DNA from 2 places in the uncultured Zoogloea sp. genome. Region 2 is predicted to be linked to the other one. Evidence: predicted binding sites of a transcription regulator. Region 2 holds the regulator's gene; the other holds the start of a gene.
What was found. The regulator sigma-54, encoded in region 2, starts transcription at its own class of promoters, with help from an activator protein. The targets are predictions, from matches to a motif close to TGGCACGCTTNCTGCTNA.
Positions count from the first base shown of each region.

Region 1: Q0672_RS19645 (P-II family nitrogen regulator) is a predicted target of sigma-54. The motif match lies at 2,877-2,894, and genes of this name have one in related genera.

Region 1 is NZ_CALAYQ010000177.1:1,595-9,305, forward strand. It holds gene guaD (guanine deaminase) at 1-329, opposite strand, end outside; gene xdhC (xanthine dehydrogenase accessory protein XdhC) at 326-1,357, opposite strand; tRNA gene Q0672_RS19635 (tRNA-Leu) at 1,578-1,662, shown strand; gene Q0672_RS19640 (DNA alkylation repair protein) at 2,055-2,726, shown strand; gene Q0672_RS19645 (P-II family nitrogen regulator) at 3,003-3,341, shown strand; gene Q0672_RS19650 (ammonium transporter) at 3,354-4,793, shown strand; gene Q0672_RS19655 (XRE family transcriptional regulator) at 4,863-5,462, opposite strand; gene purU (formyltetrahydrofolate deformylase) at 5,605-6,465, shown strand; gene Q0672_RS19665 (FAD-dependent oxidoreductase) at 6,579-7,711, shown strand, end outside.
Region 2 is NZ_CALAYQ010000024.1:24,209-31,919, reverse strand. It holds gene recX (recombination regulator RecX) at 1-99, shown strand, start outside; gene lptB (LPS export ABC transporter ATP-binding protein) at 86-808, shown strand; gene Q0672_RS02380 (RNA polymerase factor sigma-54) at 824-2,281, shown strand; gene raiA (ribosome-associated translation inhibitor RaiA) at 2,298-2,621, shown strand; gene ptsN (PTS IIA-like nitrogen regulatory protein PtsN) at 2,777-3,262, shown strand; gene hprK (HPr(Ser) kinase/phosphatase) at 3,231-4,166, shown strand; gene Q0672_RS02360 (PsiF family protein) at 4,282-4,581, shown strand; gene Q0672_RS02355 (FHA domain-containing protein) at 4,654-5,517, opposite strand; gene ttcA (tRNA 2-thiocytidine(32) synthetase TtcA) at 5,614-6,540, opposite strand; gene Q0672_RS02345 (pteridine reductase) at 6,623-7,372, opposite strand; gene Q0672_RS02340 (SAM-dependent methyltransferase) at 7,518-7,711, shown strand, end outside.

The DNA of each region.
Region 1 (7,711 bases), on a different contig from region 2:
GCGGGGAAGGTGTATTCGTTCAGCCAGTCGAGCAGCTGGCGGCCGTAGGCGCCGATGATCCCGGCCTGGGCGTAGTGCAGGTGGGTGTCCACGAAGCCCGGCAGCACGAGGCGGCCCCGGTGGTCGTGGAAGGCGGCGGATTCGCGCACGCCGGGCGGCAGGGCCGGGACGATGGCGTCCCACGGCCCGGCGCCCTGGATGCGCCCATCGACGATCCACAGGCCGCCATCGTCGAAATATTGCCAGGCGGCCGGGTCGGCCTCCGGCCCCGGATCGGACAGGAAGTGGAGCACCTGCCCGCGGACGAGGACGTGCTGCGCGGCCATCATTGGGGCCTCGGCAGCGACGACAGGGGCGGCACGTCGGGCCCGGGGTGGGTGGCGTGGCCGATGGCCATGCGGGTTTCGCGCACCTGGAGGATCTGCGCCGCCACCGACGCTGCGATGGCTGCCGGGTGCTTGCCCTCGATGCCGGGAATGCCGATGGGGCAGGTGAGGTCGTCGAGGCGCTCCGGGTGGAGGCCGCGATGGACCAGCTGCCGGCTGATGGCCTCCCGTTTGGATTCGGAGCCGATGAGGCCCAGAAAGGCGAAGTCCTCGCGCAGGCAGGCGGCCTCGCAGAGTTCAAGGTCGAGGGCGTGGCTGTGGGTCATCACCAGAAGGTAGGCGCCCGGCGGGGCGGTGGCGATCTGCGTGGCGGGCTGGTTGGTGACGAGCGGGCGGACATTGTCGGCCTGGGGGCCGGCCGCCTCGAACAGCTCGGCCCGCCCATCCACCCAGGTGATCTGAGTGCCCAGCGGCGTGAGCGCGCGCACCACGGCCGAGCCCACATGGCCAGCGCCGAACACATAGACCGGAAACGGATCGCCCCCCAGCTGCTGGCTGAAGCGCCAGTGCTCGCCGTGGGTGGTGAGGTGAGCAAAATCCGGTCCGCTACCCGCAAGCCGCGGGTCGATCAGCGTCCAGCCGGATGCGCCGTCGGTGTCGGAGAGCCGGCGGCGTAGGCCCATGCCGGCCTCGACCGCCGAGGCACGCACCTGCCATTCGGGCTGCGTGGCGGTGTCGATGCGTTCTGCCGCCAGCCACACGATGCCGCCACAGGCCTGGCCCATCGTCGGACCAAGGGTGAAACGCAGCAGACGGGGCGGGCCGCCCACTTCGAGCAGCGCATCGGCAGCGCTGGTGGCGAGCCATTCCAGCTGCCCGCCGCCAATACTGCCCTGGTTGTCGCCCGGGGTGACCAGCATGGTCGTGCCGGCTTCGCGGGGCGTGGAGCCAACGGTATGGACGATCGTGAGCAGCACGGCAGCATCGCCGGCGGCGAGGGTTCTGACCAGAGCGGGTAGCCAGTCGATCATGCGGATGGGGTCTCCGGACGAGCAGGGGCGGCGCGCATCAAGGCCGGCAGGGGCAGGACAACCGCCCCTGCATCCGGGCGTGCCGTGTCTCCCACGGTACCACAGGCCACCCCTGCCGGCGCGCCGTCCGCCGGGGGCGTGCAATCACCCCTTGACGAAGCTCAGGATTAAGCTAGAATTCACGCCCTTCTGCGCTCCTCGTCAAACAGGTTGCTGCAGTGCCTTGGTGGTGAAATTGGTAGACACGCTATCTTGAGGGGGTAGTGGCGAAAGCCGTGCGAGTTCGAGTCTCGCCCAAGGCACCATTAGATGTTCCAAAGCAGTCCAAATCAGGCCGGCAAACCCAGCAAAATCAAGGGTTCCGGCCTTTTTTGCGTCCGTAGTGTTCCGAGCTTTCTGCTGCCAGCGGGCGATGCCCGGGGGCATCATTGGGGGTATGTCGCTCGATCTGGAAGCCGATGCCCCCAATCTGAAAACCCGAACTCGGGGGTGCTTCAGGGCTCGTTTCCGCGCAGCCGCGTGCCAGCTGGGCGGTGCGGGATGGTTTGAAGCGCTTTGGTTTTCTGGCTTGATTCAGGCAGGGTAGGCTTCGCGTCTTCTGCGCGCCGACGCGTCTGAAGGTGCGAAACCAATGTGCGGCGCGGGATTGACGCCTTTACTGCTCGTGGATCAATTTGCCAACGCGGCCTTCTTGCCCATGCATCCCGTCGCCCAGTCCATCGTCACCGCGCTTGCCGCCCACGCCGACCCCGCCCGTGCGGAGGGAATGGTGGCCTACATGCGTGGTCAGTTTGCGTTCTTCGGCATTCAGACGCCCGTGCGGCGGGCGCTGACGCGGCCGTTCATTCGCGATGCGCGGCCGGCGGATGAGCTCTTGGCGATCGCTGCGGACCTGTGGGCGCAGCCGGAGCGGGAGTGCCAGTACGTGGGCAGCGACCTGCTCGCCCGCCAGTGGCGGGCGCTGGATGCGTCCCACGTGCCGGCGGTGATCGAGCTGGCCCGGGGCAAGGCCTGGTGGGACACCGTGGATGCGTTGGCCGGGGTGGTGGGCTACGTGTTGCGCCCGGTGCCCGCCGAGGCGGCGCTGCAGATGGATGCGGCAGTGGCGCATCCGGATAAATGGGTGCGACGCGTCGCGATGCTCCATCAGCTAGGCTGGCGCGGCGACACCGACGTGGCGCGGCTGTTCGGCTACGCGCTGAAACTGGCGCCGGAGCCGGATTTCTTCATCCGCAAGGCGATCGGCTGGGCCTTGCGCGACTACGCCCGTCACGACCCAGCGGCGGTGGGGGATTTCCTCGCCCGTCACGCCGGCGTGCTGTCGCCCCTCACCCGGCGGGAAGCCGGCAAGCACCTTCCCGCGGGCTGACGCGGGGCGCGGTTCCGCGCCTTCTCCGCGTCCATTCCTCACCGATTTTGCGTCCCGTTTTGGTGCGCCGCAGCAGTCGTGCGCTGTGTTGCGGTGCATTAATCTTTGTTTCTCTGTGGTTAAAACCCGTTAAGCCGGGTGTTGGCGCCGTGGCACGTCTCATGCTTCATGTAGTGAAAAATTTATTCACTTCATGCAATGGAGGTACAGCCATGCAATGCCAGCAGAGAACGGTCGTACGGTGCGCCCCGGCGCCGCTTCGTGGAGGACGCTCCCATGAAGCTCATTAGCGCAATCATCAAGCCCTTCAAGCTCGACGAGGTCCGCGAGGCCCTCAACGTGGTGGGCGTGCACGGCCTCACCGTCACCGAGGTGAAGGGCTTCGGCCGCCAGAAGGGCCACACCGAGCTCTACCGGGGCGCCGAGTACGTGGTGGATTTCCTGCCCAAGGTGAAGCTGGAGATGGCGGTGGCCGACGAGCGCGTCGAGGACGCCATCGGCGCCATCGAGAAGTCCGCATCCACCGGCAAGATCGGCGACGGAAAGATCTTCGTCTTCGATCTGGAAAGAGCCATCCGCATCCGTACCGGCGAGTCCGGCAACGAAGCCCTGTAAGGAGAGAAGACGATGAAACGCTTGCTCATCAGTGCATCCCCCTTGCTGGGGATGCTGTTTGCCGTGCCCGGCTTTGCCGAGGACGCGGCCCCTGCCGCCGCGGCGGTGGCGGATGCGGCGGCCCAGGCGGCCGCTGCGGCGCCGGTGCCCAACAAGGGCGACACGGCCTGGCTGATCACCGCCACGATGATGGTGGTGATGATGGCCGCGCCGGGCCTCGGGCTGTTCTACGGCGGGATGGTGCGCGCCAAGAACATGCTGTCGGTGCTCATGCAGACGCTGGTCGTGTTCTGTCTGCTCGGCGTGCTGTGGGCGGTGTATGGCTACAGCCTGGCGTTCACCGACGGCAACGCCTTCATCGGCGGCTTCGACAAGCTGTTCATGAAGGGCGTGACGCCGGAATCGGTGGTGGCCACCTTCAGCAAGGGCGTGGTGCTGCCGGAGTACATCTTCGCGGCCTTCGAGCTGACCTTCGCGGCGATCACCCCGGCGCTGATCATCGGCGGCTTCGCCGAGCGCATCAAGTTCTCGGCGGCGCTGATCTTCATGGTGATCTGGTTCACCTTCTCCTACATCCCGATGGCCCACATGGTGTGGTACTGGGCCGGCCCGGATGCCTACACCTCGGCCGAAGCTGCAGAGAAGGCGGGCGAAGTGGCGGGCTTCCTGTTCGGCAAGGGCGCGCTCGACTTCGCGGGCGGCACGGTGGTGCATATCAACGCCGGCGTGGCCGCGCTGATCGGTGCCTTCATGATCGGCCCGCGCCTGGGCTATCGCCGCGAGTCGATGGCGCCCCACAGCCTCACCATGACCATGGTCGGCGCGTCGCTGCTGTTCGTGGGCTGGTTCGGCTTCAACGTGGGTTCGTCGCTGGAAGCCGGCGCCACCGCGGGCCTCGCCTTCTTCAACACGCTGGTCGCCACCTGTGCGGCAACCGTCTCCTGGACGGTGATCGAGGCCGTGCTGAAGGGCAAGCCGTCGATGCTCGGCGCGGTGTCCGGCGCCATCGCCGGCCTGGTGGTGATCACCCCGGCCTGCGGCCTGGTGGGGCCGATGGGCGCCATCGTGATGGGGCTCCTGGGCGGCGTGGTGTGCTACTGGGGCGTCAATGGCCTCAAGCGCATGCTGGGCGTGGATGACACCCTCGACGTGTTCGGCGTGCATGGCGTGGGCGGCATCCTCGGTGCGCTGCTCACCGGCGTGTTCGCCGCGCCGGAGCTGGGCGGCACCGGCGTCTATGACTACGTGGCCAACGCGGTTGCGCCCTACGACATGAGCGCGCAGCTGATCGCCCAGGCCTGGGGCGTGGGCACCGCGGTGGTGTGGTCGGGCGTGGTGTCGTACCTGGGCTTCAAGCTGATCGACATGACCATCGGCCTGCGGGTGAGCGAAGAGGACGAGCGCGAGGGCCTGGATCACGCGGCCCACGGCGAATCGGCCTACCACCTCTGAGCGGAGGGCGCCCTGAACGACATCGGGACGCCTGTGGGCGTCCCGATTCGTCAGCGTACCGGATGGTGGTCAGTCTTCGCCGCCGGCCGGGTACATCAGGATCGACAGGAACTTGATCGGCACCTGGTTGAGCTTCTCGGGCCCGTGGGGCACGTCGCCCCGGAAGGTGAGGGCGTCGCCGGGTTTGAGCACGTAGGTGTTCTGGCCGTGGCGGTACTCGATCTCGCCCTCGAGCATGTAGATGAACTCGGTGCCCGGGTGTTCGAAGATCGGGAAGGTCTCGGAGGCGTGGTCGATGCTGATCAGGAAGGGCTCGAAGACCTTGGTGGGCCCCTGGTCGTAGGCCAGCAGGTGGTAGGTGTGGCCTCTCTTGGTGCCCCGGCGGACGACCTCCATCCCTTCGCCGTCCTTCACCAGCTGGGCGCTGCCGTCGCGCACGTCGTAGCCGCGGAACAGGGTGGAGATGGACACCCCGAGGGCGTTGGCGAGCCGTGACAGGGTGTCGAGGCTGGTGGCGGTCTGGGCGTTCTCGATCTTGGACAGCATGCCGCGGCTGATGCCGGCCAGGTTGGCCACGTCGGCGATGGTCAGCCCGTGCTTCTGGCGCAGATCCCGGATGGTGTTGCCCAGGTAGCGCTCGAGGCTGGTCGTGTCTTGGTTTTCGGTCATGGAATTTCCCCTCAACAGGCTGGGGCGATTATTGCACACGCCATATGTTTCCTGCTGAGAAAAATAGTTGACACTCAGTTATCGAAGATGCACTATGTTCAAAAATAATTCGTTGTATGAACTTTCCAGCGGAGCAGCGAACATGTCGTCGAATCGTCGTTACACCCTCTCCCTCTCGTGCCCGGATCGGGTCGGCATCGTCGCCGCGGTGAGCGGATTCCTGGCCCACAACAAGGGCTGGATCACCGAGGCCAACCACCACGCGGATGCCGAAGCCGGCCGTTTCTTCATGCGTCAGGAAATCCTGGCCGACACGCTGCCGTTCGGCCTGGGCGAGTTTCAGGAGAAGTTCGCCCCCATCGCCGCCGAGTTCGGGATGGATTGGTCGATCAGCGACAGCGCCCGCAAGAAGCGCGTGGTGATCCTCGTCTCCAAGCAGGAGCACTGCCTGTACGACCTCTTCGCCCGCTGGCAGTCGGGTGATCTGGACATCGACATTCCCTGCGTGATCTCCAACCACGAGACCTTCCGGGGCTTTGTGGAGTGGCACGGCATCCCCTTCCACCACGTGCCGGTGACGCCCGACAACAAGCCCGCCGCCTACGCCAAGGTCGAGCAGCTCTTCAACGAGGCCGAGGGCGACGTGATGGTGCTGGCCCGCTACATGCAGATCCTGTCGCCCGAGCTGTGCGCCAACTACCCGGGCCGGATCATCAACATCCACCACAGCTTCCTGCCCAGCTTCGTGGGCGCCAAGCCTTACCACCAGGCCTACACCCGGGGCGTGAAGCTGATCGGCGCCACCTGCCACTACGTGACCAGCGAGCTCGACCAGGGCCCGATCATCGAGCAGGACGTGATCCGCGTGGATCACTCCGACGCCCCGGACGACCTGGTGCGCTACGGCAAGGATATCGAGAAGGCCGTGCTCGCCCGCGGCCTGCGCTACCACCTGGAAGACCGGGTGCTGGTGCATGGCAACAAGACGGTGGTGTTCCGCTGAGCCGCATTTGTCGGGTTACGCCCTGCGGGCTGACCCGACCTACGTAACCAAGAGGCAGGCCGGGTTAGCGCAGCGCAACCCGGCACCCCCGAACCGAGACTGAGGAATCCACCATGCCCTGGCGTCTCCTGCGCTTTGCGCTCAACAAGAAACATCCCGAGCCGCGGATGTTCACCCCCCACGCCGAGCTCAAGCCGAGCTACGACGTGGTGATCATCGGCGGTGGCGGGCACGGCCTGGCGGCGGCCTACTACCTGGCCCGCGAGCACGGCATCACCAACGTGTGCGTGCTCGAGAAGGGCTACATCGGCGGCGGCAACACCGGCCGCAACACGACGATCATCCGCTCCAACTACCTCACCCCCGAGGGCGTGCAGTTCTACGACGAGTCGGTGCGCCTGTGGCAGGACCTGTCGGAAGACTTCGACCTCAACCTGTTCTACGCCAACCGCGGCCACTTCACCCTGGCCCACACCGATTCGGCCCTGCGCACCATGCGCTGGCGCGCCGAGGTGAACAAGCACTACGGCGTGGCCTCGGAAGTGGTCGGCCCGGAGGTGGTGAAGGAAGCCGCCCCGATGATCGACATCACCTGCAGCGGCCACGCGCCCATCCTCGGCGCCCTGTACCACGCGCCGGGCTCCGTGGCCCGCCACGACGCGGTGGCCTGGGGCTACGGCCGCGGTGCCGACCAGCGCGGCGTCGAGATCCACCAGCAGACCGAGGTGCTCGGCATCGACGTGGAAGGCGGCAAGGTCAAGGGCGTTCAGACCTCCCGCGGCTACATCGCCACCAACAAGGTGCTGTGTGCGGTGGCCGGCTCCACCCCGCGCATCCTCAAGATGGTGGACATCAAGTCGCCGATCTACATCCACCCGCTGCAGGCGATGGTCAGCGAGCCGGTCAAGCCCTGGCTCGACCCGATCCTCGTCTCCGGCAGCCTGCATGTGTACATCAGCCAGTCGGCCCGCGGCGAGCTGGTGATGGGCGCCTCCCTCGATCCGTACGAGCTCCACGGCACCCGCTCCACGCTGGACTTCGTGGAGGGCCTCACCACCCACATGCTCGAGATGTTCCCTTTCCTCTCCAACGTGAAGGTGATGCGCCAATGGGCCGGCATGGCCGACATGACGCCGGACTTCGCCCCAGTGATGGGCAAGACGCCGGTGGAAGGCTTTTACCTGGATTCCGGCTGGGGCACCTGGGGCTTCAAGGCCACGCCGGTGTGCGGCAAGACCATGGCCCA
Region 2 (7,711 bases):
GAATGGGCGCGCCAGGCGCGTTTTCTTCAAGGTCGCGGCTTCTCGACCGAAATCATTCGTAGAGTCCTGAAAGAACACCCCGGCGATGAGCCTGCTTAAAGTCAGCAACCTGCGCAAGAAGTACAAGGCCCGCACCGTCGTCCACGACGTCTCCTTCGACGTCGGCAGTGGCGAAGTGGTCGGCCTGCTCGGCCCCAACGGCGCCGGCAAGACGACCTGCTTCTACATGATCGTCGGCCTGGTGGTCGCCGATGGCGGCGAGATCACCCTCGACGACCAGGTGCTGACCCATCGCCCGATCCACCAGCGCGCCCGCCTCGGCCTGTCCTACCTGCCCCAGGAGATGAGCGTCTTCCGCAAGCTCACCGTGGCCGAGAACATTCAGGCCGTGCTCGAACTGCAGAAGCTCAGCAAGGCCGAAATGGCCGAACGCCTCGAACAGCTCCTCGGCGAGCTGGGCATCGAACACCTGCGCGACAACACCGCGATCTCCCTCTCCGGCGGCGAGCGCCGGCGCTGCGAGATCGCCCGCGCCCTCGCCTCCGACCCGCGGCTGATCCTCCTCGACGAGCCCTTCGCTGGCGTCGACCCGATCGCCGTGATCGACATCCAGAAGATCATCCGCTTCCTCAAGGAAAAGGGCATCGGCGTCCTCATCACCGACCACAACGTCCGCGAAACCCTCGGCATCTGCGACCGCGCCTTCATCATCAATGCCGGGGAAGTGCTGGCCAGCGGCCGCCCGGAAGACATCGTCCGGAATGAACAGGTCCGTCAGGTTTACCTCGGCGAGCACTTCCGGCTTTAAGGCATCATTGTTGTCATGAAGCCCAGCCTCCAGCTCAAACTCTCCCAACATCTCGCGCTCACCCCGCAGCTACAGCAGTCCATCAAGCTGCTGCAGCTATCGACCCTCGAGCTCAACCAGGAGATCGAGAAGATCCTCCTCGAGAACCCGATGATCGAGCGGGACGAGCCGGAATCGAACCTCGGCTCCAGCCGTCTCGAAGCCCCCGGCCCGGCCGCCCCCGCCGGCAGCGAGGCCGCCCATGAGCGCGAGCAGGAGCAGGCCCGCGAATCCGACCAGCGCGAGCGCGACACCGACCGGGAGTTCGACTTCGCCGAAGGCGGCGACTGGCAGGGCTCCGGCAGCGGCTCGCGGGACGATGATGACGACAACGATTTCCAGGATCTCCAGGCCACGGTCACCACCCTGCGCGACCACCTGGACGCCCAGATCGCCCTCACCCAGCTGTCCGACCGGGATCGCGCCCTCACCCGCTTCATGATCGAGGCCCTCGACGACGACGGCTACCTCAGCCAGGCCCTCGAAGACCTCCTTCCGCTACTCCCGCCCGAGCTCGAAGTGGATCTGGACGACCTCACGATCGCCCTGCGCCACATCCAGAGCCTCGACCCCTGCGGGATCGGCGCTGCCGACATCGGCGAATGCCTCGGCCTGCAGCTGCGCGCCCTGCCGCCCAGCCGCGAACGCGAGCTGGCGCTGGCCATCGTCGCCGAACACCTCGAACTCCTCGCCGCCCGCGACTACCTCAAGCTCAAGCGCGCCCTGCGCTGCACCGACGACGAGCTGCGCGAAGCCCACGCCCTGATCCTCGACCTCAACCCCCGGCCCGGCGCCCGCTTCGCCCAGTCCGACATCCGCTACGTGGTTCCGGATGTCATCGTCCGCAAGGTCCGCAACACCTGGGTTGTTAACCTCAACCCGGATGCGATGCCCAAGCTGCGCATCAACCAGCTTTATGCCCAGATCCTGCGGGACAACCGCGGCGCCAGTGGCTCCCTGTCCAATCACCTGCAGGAAGCCCGCTGGCTCATCAAGAACGTTCAGCAGCGCTTCGACACCATCCAGCGTGTGTCGCAAGCGATCGTTGACCGGCAGCGTCAGTTCTTCGATTATGGCGATGTGGCGATGCGCCCTCTGACACTGCGTGAAATCGCCGAACAGTTGGAATTGCACGAGTCCACCGTCTCGCGGGTGACCACCCAGAAGTACATGGCCACACCAAGAGGCATTTTCGAGTTCAAACATTTTTTCGGCAGTCACGTCGCCACCGACACCGGTGGGGCGGCTTCCTCGACGGCGATTCGGGCGCTGATTCGCCAGCTGGTAGCCGCGGAAGACAAGAAGAAACCCTTGTCCGACGCCAAGATTGCCGAGTTGTTGGGCCAGCAGGGTATCGTCGTGGCACGCAGGACCATCGCAAAGTGTCGCGAGTCCCTCGATATCCCGCCGGTCAGTCTGCGCAAAACCATCTGACAGAAAGGTAAGAACCATGAACCTCAACATCACGGGGCATCACGTCGAAGTTACGCCGGCCATCCGCGAATACGTCACCTCCAAGCTCGATCGCGTGATCCGTCATTTCGACAACGTCACCAGCGTCGGCGTGATCCTCTCGGTGGAAAAGCTGCGTCAGAAGGCCGAAGTCACCGTTCACGTGCGTGGCAAGGACATCCACGTCGAGAGCGAGGATGCCGACATGTATGCCGCCATCGACGCCCTGACCGACAAGCTCGACCGCCAGGTTCTGAAGTACAAGGACAAGGCCTCCGATCACGGCCATGACTCCCTGAAGCAGCACCTCGCCGAATCCTGATCTTCGGCCCCAAGTAATCCCCTTCTCCCCGGGACCGTTGTGGCTATAATGCGCCCCAACTGACACAACGGCCCCGGCGGCACCCGCCCCCGGATTTTCCAGATTCGTTCCCGGAAACCTGTCCCGGTCCCACCGCGTACAGGAGCGTCCCGCCCATGAACCTCATCGCCAAACTTCTGCCTCCAGCCAATGTGGTCGTCGGCCTCGAGGCGAGCAGCAAGAAGCGTGCTTTCGAGCAGGCCGGCCTGCTGTTCGAGAACAATCACGGCATCGCCCGGAGCACCGTCTTCGACAGCCTGTTTGCCCGCGAGAAGCTCGGCTCGACCGGTCTCGGGCAGGGCATCGCGATTCCCCACGGACGCATCAAGGGCCTCAAGGACGCGCTGGGCGCCTTCATGCGTCTCGCCGAACCCGTCCCCTTCGACGCCCCGGACGGCCGCCCCGTTTCGATGCTGTTCGTGCTGCTGGTGCCCGAACAGGCCAACGAACACCACCTGCAGCTCCTTTCCGAACTCGCCCAGATGTTCAGCGATCGCAGCTTCCGCGATCAGCTCCTGACCGCCCCGGACGCCCTCGCGGCCCACTCCCTCTTTGCCCAGTGGGGCAGCGATGCGCCAGACAACAGTAGCGCGGCTGTTTGACGACAACCTCGACCGCCTGAGGCTGCGCCACATCTGCGGCAGCCTCGACACCCGCATCTCGGTCTCCGAAGACCGCATCTGGCCCGCCGACATGGTCGGCCACCTCAACCTGATCCACCCCGACCGCCTGCAGATCCTCGGCTCGTCCGAGCTCGCCTGGGCCCGCCGCCAGACCCGCGACAAGGTGATCCACCATGTCCGCGAGATCCTCTCCTACGGCCCGCCAGCCATCATCGTCGCCGACGACGAAGACATCCCCAGCCTGATCCGCACCGTCTGCGCCAACGAAGACGTGGCCCTCTTCGCCAGCCCACTGCCGGCGGCCAACGTCATCGACCTGCTGCGCAGCTACCTGTCGCGCAAACTCGCCGAACGGGTCGCCCTGCACGGGGTGATGATGGACGTGCTGGGCCTGGGCGTGTTCATCACCGGGGATTCGGGCGCCGGCAAGTCCGAGCTCGCCCTGGAACTCATCTCCCGGGGCCATGGCCTGGTTGCCGACGACATCGTCGAGTTCTCCCGCATCGCCCCGACCGTCCTCGAAGGCCGTTGCCCGGCCCTGCTCCAGGACGTCATCGAAGTGCGCGGCCTGGGCATCCTCAACATCCGCACGATCTTCGGCGAGACCGCCTGCCGGCGGAAGATGAAGCTCAAGCTGGTGGTCCACCTCCAGCGCCGCCAGCCCGGCGACCAGGATCCCCTACGCCTGTCCCTCGAAGGCGAGCAGCAGCTCATCCTCGGCGTGCCGCTCCGCCGCGTCGTGCTGCCGGTGGCGGCCGGCCGCAACCTGGCGGTGCTCCTGGAAGCCGCAGTGCGCTCGACGATCCTGCTGCTGCGGGGCATCGACTCGACCCAGGAGTTCGTCGACCGCCAGCGTCGGGCAATGGAAGACGGCGGCTTTTAACCAAAAGACACGGCATCCGACCGCCCCGGCGGACCGGGCCGTCAACGGATTCACCCAAGCACCGTTTATGATGATGTTGCAGTTCCGACAACCCGCCCATACGAGGAGTGGCCAGATGAAAAAATTGATCCTGAGTGTCGCTGTTTCGATGTTTGCCGCCGGTCTGGCACCCGCCGCCTTCGCGGCCTCCACCCAGCAGAACAAGATGAAGGAATGCAACGCATCCGCCGCCGACAAGAAGGGCGACGAGCGCAAGGCCTTCATGAAGGAATGCCTCTCCGCCAAACCCGCCGCCGCCGAAGCCAAGGGCACCCCGCAGCAGGAAAAGATGAAGGCCTGCAACAAGGAGGCCGGCGAGAAGGTGCTGAAGGGCGATGATCGCAAGAAGTTCATGAGCACCTGTCTGAAGGGCTGAAACGCCCCGGCGCCATGACAGAAAAGGGCCCGCTGAGGGCCCTTTTCACTGGGTTGCGCCTGCCGCCGAGGATCAGTCGAGGGCGAACGCCACCGCGTCGGACATGTTGTCACCCACCGAGAAACCGCAGCCGATGTGGCCTTTCTCGGACAGCGCGAACTCGCCGCGCTTGATGCAGTGCTCCGCCGCCCCCTCCTCCAGCAGGTAAGTGCCGTTGGTGCTGGAATCGGCCAGATAGAACATGCCGTTGCGCAGCTCGATGCGGGCGTGCTGGCGGGAAACCCGCGGGTCGGACACGACGATGTCGTTGCCGGTTTCGCGACCGAACAGCAAGGTCGGATGGGCCGCATCGATGACCCACTTCTGGCCCCGGAAACTGACCCGCAGCTGCCTGACCGACTGCATCGCTTCCTGGCGGAGCTCGGCCGGCGTGGGCGGCGGCGCGTTGCCCAGCTCAAGCGCCGGAAAGGGTGCGTTGCTGGCTGCGTCGTCGAGCTTGCCGAGCAGGCGCCGCATGGACGGCGAGAGCAGCTCGGAAAGGCTCTCGGAGACGGTGATGGTGTCGGGATTGCAGCCATCCACCAGGCGGGCGGCCATCTTCTCCGCAGCGCCTTCTTCGTCGCCCCCTTCGGACTCCAGCACCACCCCGGCCCGCAGCACCAGCTTGATGCCGCTCATCGGCGGCAGCGCCCGTACCCGTTCGCGCATCTCGCGGGCCGCCAGCAGGGCAGAATCTGCATCGCCGAAACGGGCAACAATCACTTCCGGACGCAGCTCCAGCCCTTCGGCCGAATAGGCCTCCGCGCAGCGGGACATGCGGTTAAGGCAACGCTCGACGGCGTAGCCAGCCTCCGCCTCACCCAGCTTGACGGACAAACGGACACGACCTGCCACGTCTGCATACAGCAGGCACCGGGTGGCGGCACGCTCATTCATCGTGGCATGCTCCGGTGATCCCCGTCTGACAGGGGGAGACAGTCACGGTGAATCCCTCAGACGTGCACGGGAGGCTGGGTGGGCGATCCATAAGCTCTAACTTCTCCAGATCCCGATGGGGATCGCTGAGGCATCTTCTTGCGCGACTGGCGGAAGTTCGGGAGTATCGAACACGATGTCGCCCTGCTCCACTTCCGTGCCGCGCGTGACGTTCAGGAAATCGAACAGCTTGCCGTCCGCCAGATGGGACGGAACGACGTTCTTCATCGCGGTGGCGATGGATACGATACGACCGGGGAAGCGACTATCCCAATCGCGTAGCATAGCCTTGATCTGCTTGCGCTGCGCGTTTTCCTGGCTGCCGCACAGGTTGCACGGGATGATCGGATATTCCATGCCCCGGGCAAACCGTTCGATGTCCTTCTCCGAGCAGTAGGCCAGCGGGCGGATCACCACGTTCTGACGGTCGTCGCTCACCAGCTTGGGCGGCATGGACTTCATCTTGCCGCCGAAGAACATGTTGAGGAACATGGTCTCGATCATGTCATCCCGATGATGGCCCAGGGCGATCTTGGTGGCGCCAACTTCCTTGGCGGTACGGTAGATGATGCCGCGACGCAGACGGGAGCACAGGGAGCAGGTGGTCTTGCCCTCGGGGATCTTGTCCTTGACGATCTTGTAGGTGTTCTCGGTGACGATCTTGTATTCGACGCCGATGGATTCGAAGTACGCCGGCAGCACGTGGTCGGGGAAGCCGGGCTGCTTCTGGTCGAGGTTCATGGCCACGACTCGGAAGTTGATCGGCGCCCGCTCGCGCAGTTCAAGCAGCAGCGAGAGCAGCGTGAAGGAATCCTTCCCGCCGGACACGCAGACCATCACCACGTCGCCTTCCTCGATCATGCCGTAGTCGACGATGGCCTCCCCCGTCTTGCGCATCAGGAACTTCTTGAGGCGCAGGAAGGAATTGGAGAAACGGGATTCCGTTTCGGGAGAGTCGTCTGCCACCGGCGCGGGGACTGCCACTGCGTGTTCCATTGTTTTCCAGATGTTCGATGATTATAAGTCGGGCGAAAAGACGATCCGACGGTGATAAATGTTAAATACGTTATAAATGCGCACTGCGCCCGCCATCGACCGGAATGATCTGACCTGTGACGTAGGGCGCATCGAAGAGCAAAAAACGGACTGTCCGGGCGATATCCGACGGCGCGCCGACCCGCTGCAGCAGCGTGTGGGCCACCACGGCGTCGCGCTCGGCGGGCGGAAACTGACCATCCTCGGGCCACTCGATCGCGCCGGGGGCAACACCATTGACCCGGACCCGCGGCGCCAGTTCAAGGGCCAGCGCACGGGTCAGACCCAGCAGACCGGCCTTCGCGGCGCAGTAAAGCGGGTAGCCTTTCAGCGGGCGCTCGGCGTGGATATCGACGATATTGACGATCGCCCCCTGGGCTGCCTGCAGCCAGGGATTGGCCGCCTGGGCCAGGAACAGCGGCGCCTTGAGGTTGGAGCCAATCAGGTCCAGCCACGCCACCTCGTCGATCTCGCCCATCGCGGTGGGAAAGAAGCTCGACGCGTTGTTGACCAGCGCATCCAGACGCCCATAATGGGCAACAACAGCATCGACCAGACCGCCCAGCGCCCCGGTATCCAGCAGATCGGCCTGCACGACCAGCGCCGAATCGGGCCGCGCGGCATTGAAGGCCGCGGCGAGGGCATCGGCCTCATCCCGCGACTGGCGGCAATGGAGCACGACCTGCGCGCCTGCGGCATGCAGGTGGCGGGCGATTTCAGCGCCGACGCGCCGGGCTGCGCCGGTCACGAGGGCGACAGGCGCAGCTGCCGGTTGATTCATGACTGCCTGAAAAGGGGTTCTACGGGGAGCGATATCATACGGTGCCGCTGGCCGAAATGGCGCTGTCTTGCGACGTGCGGCATCCCCGCGCCGCGGCACGGTAGCGCGGCAGGGTAAAATGCGGATTTTACACGCCAGCGCCGCCATGAACCTGCCCCAGCCGTCAGCCGAAGCCCTCGAACAAAGCGCCGCCCTCGTCGCCCGCCTGCAGGCCTTGATCGCTGCCGAAGGGGGCTGGATCCCGTTCTCCAGCTACATGGCCGAAACCCTCTACGCCCCCGGGCTGGGCTATTACAGCGGCGGCTCGCGCAAGTTCGGGCCGGGCGGGGATTTCATCAC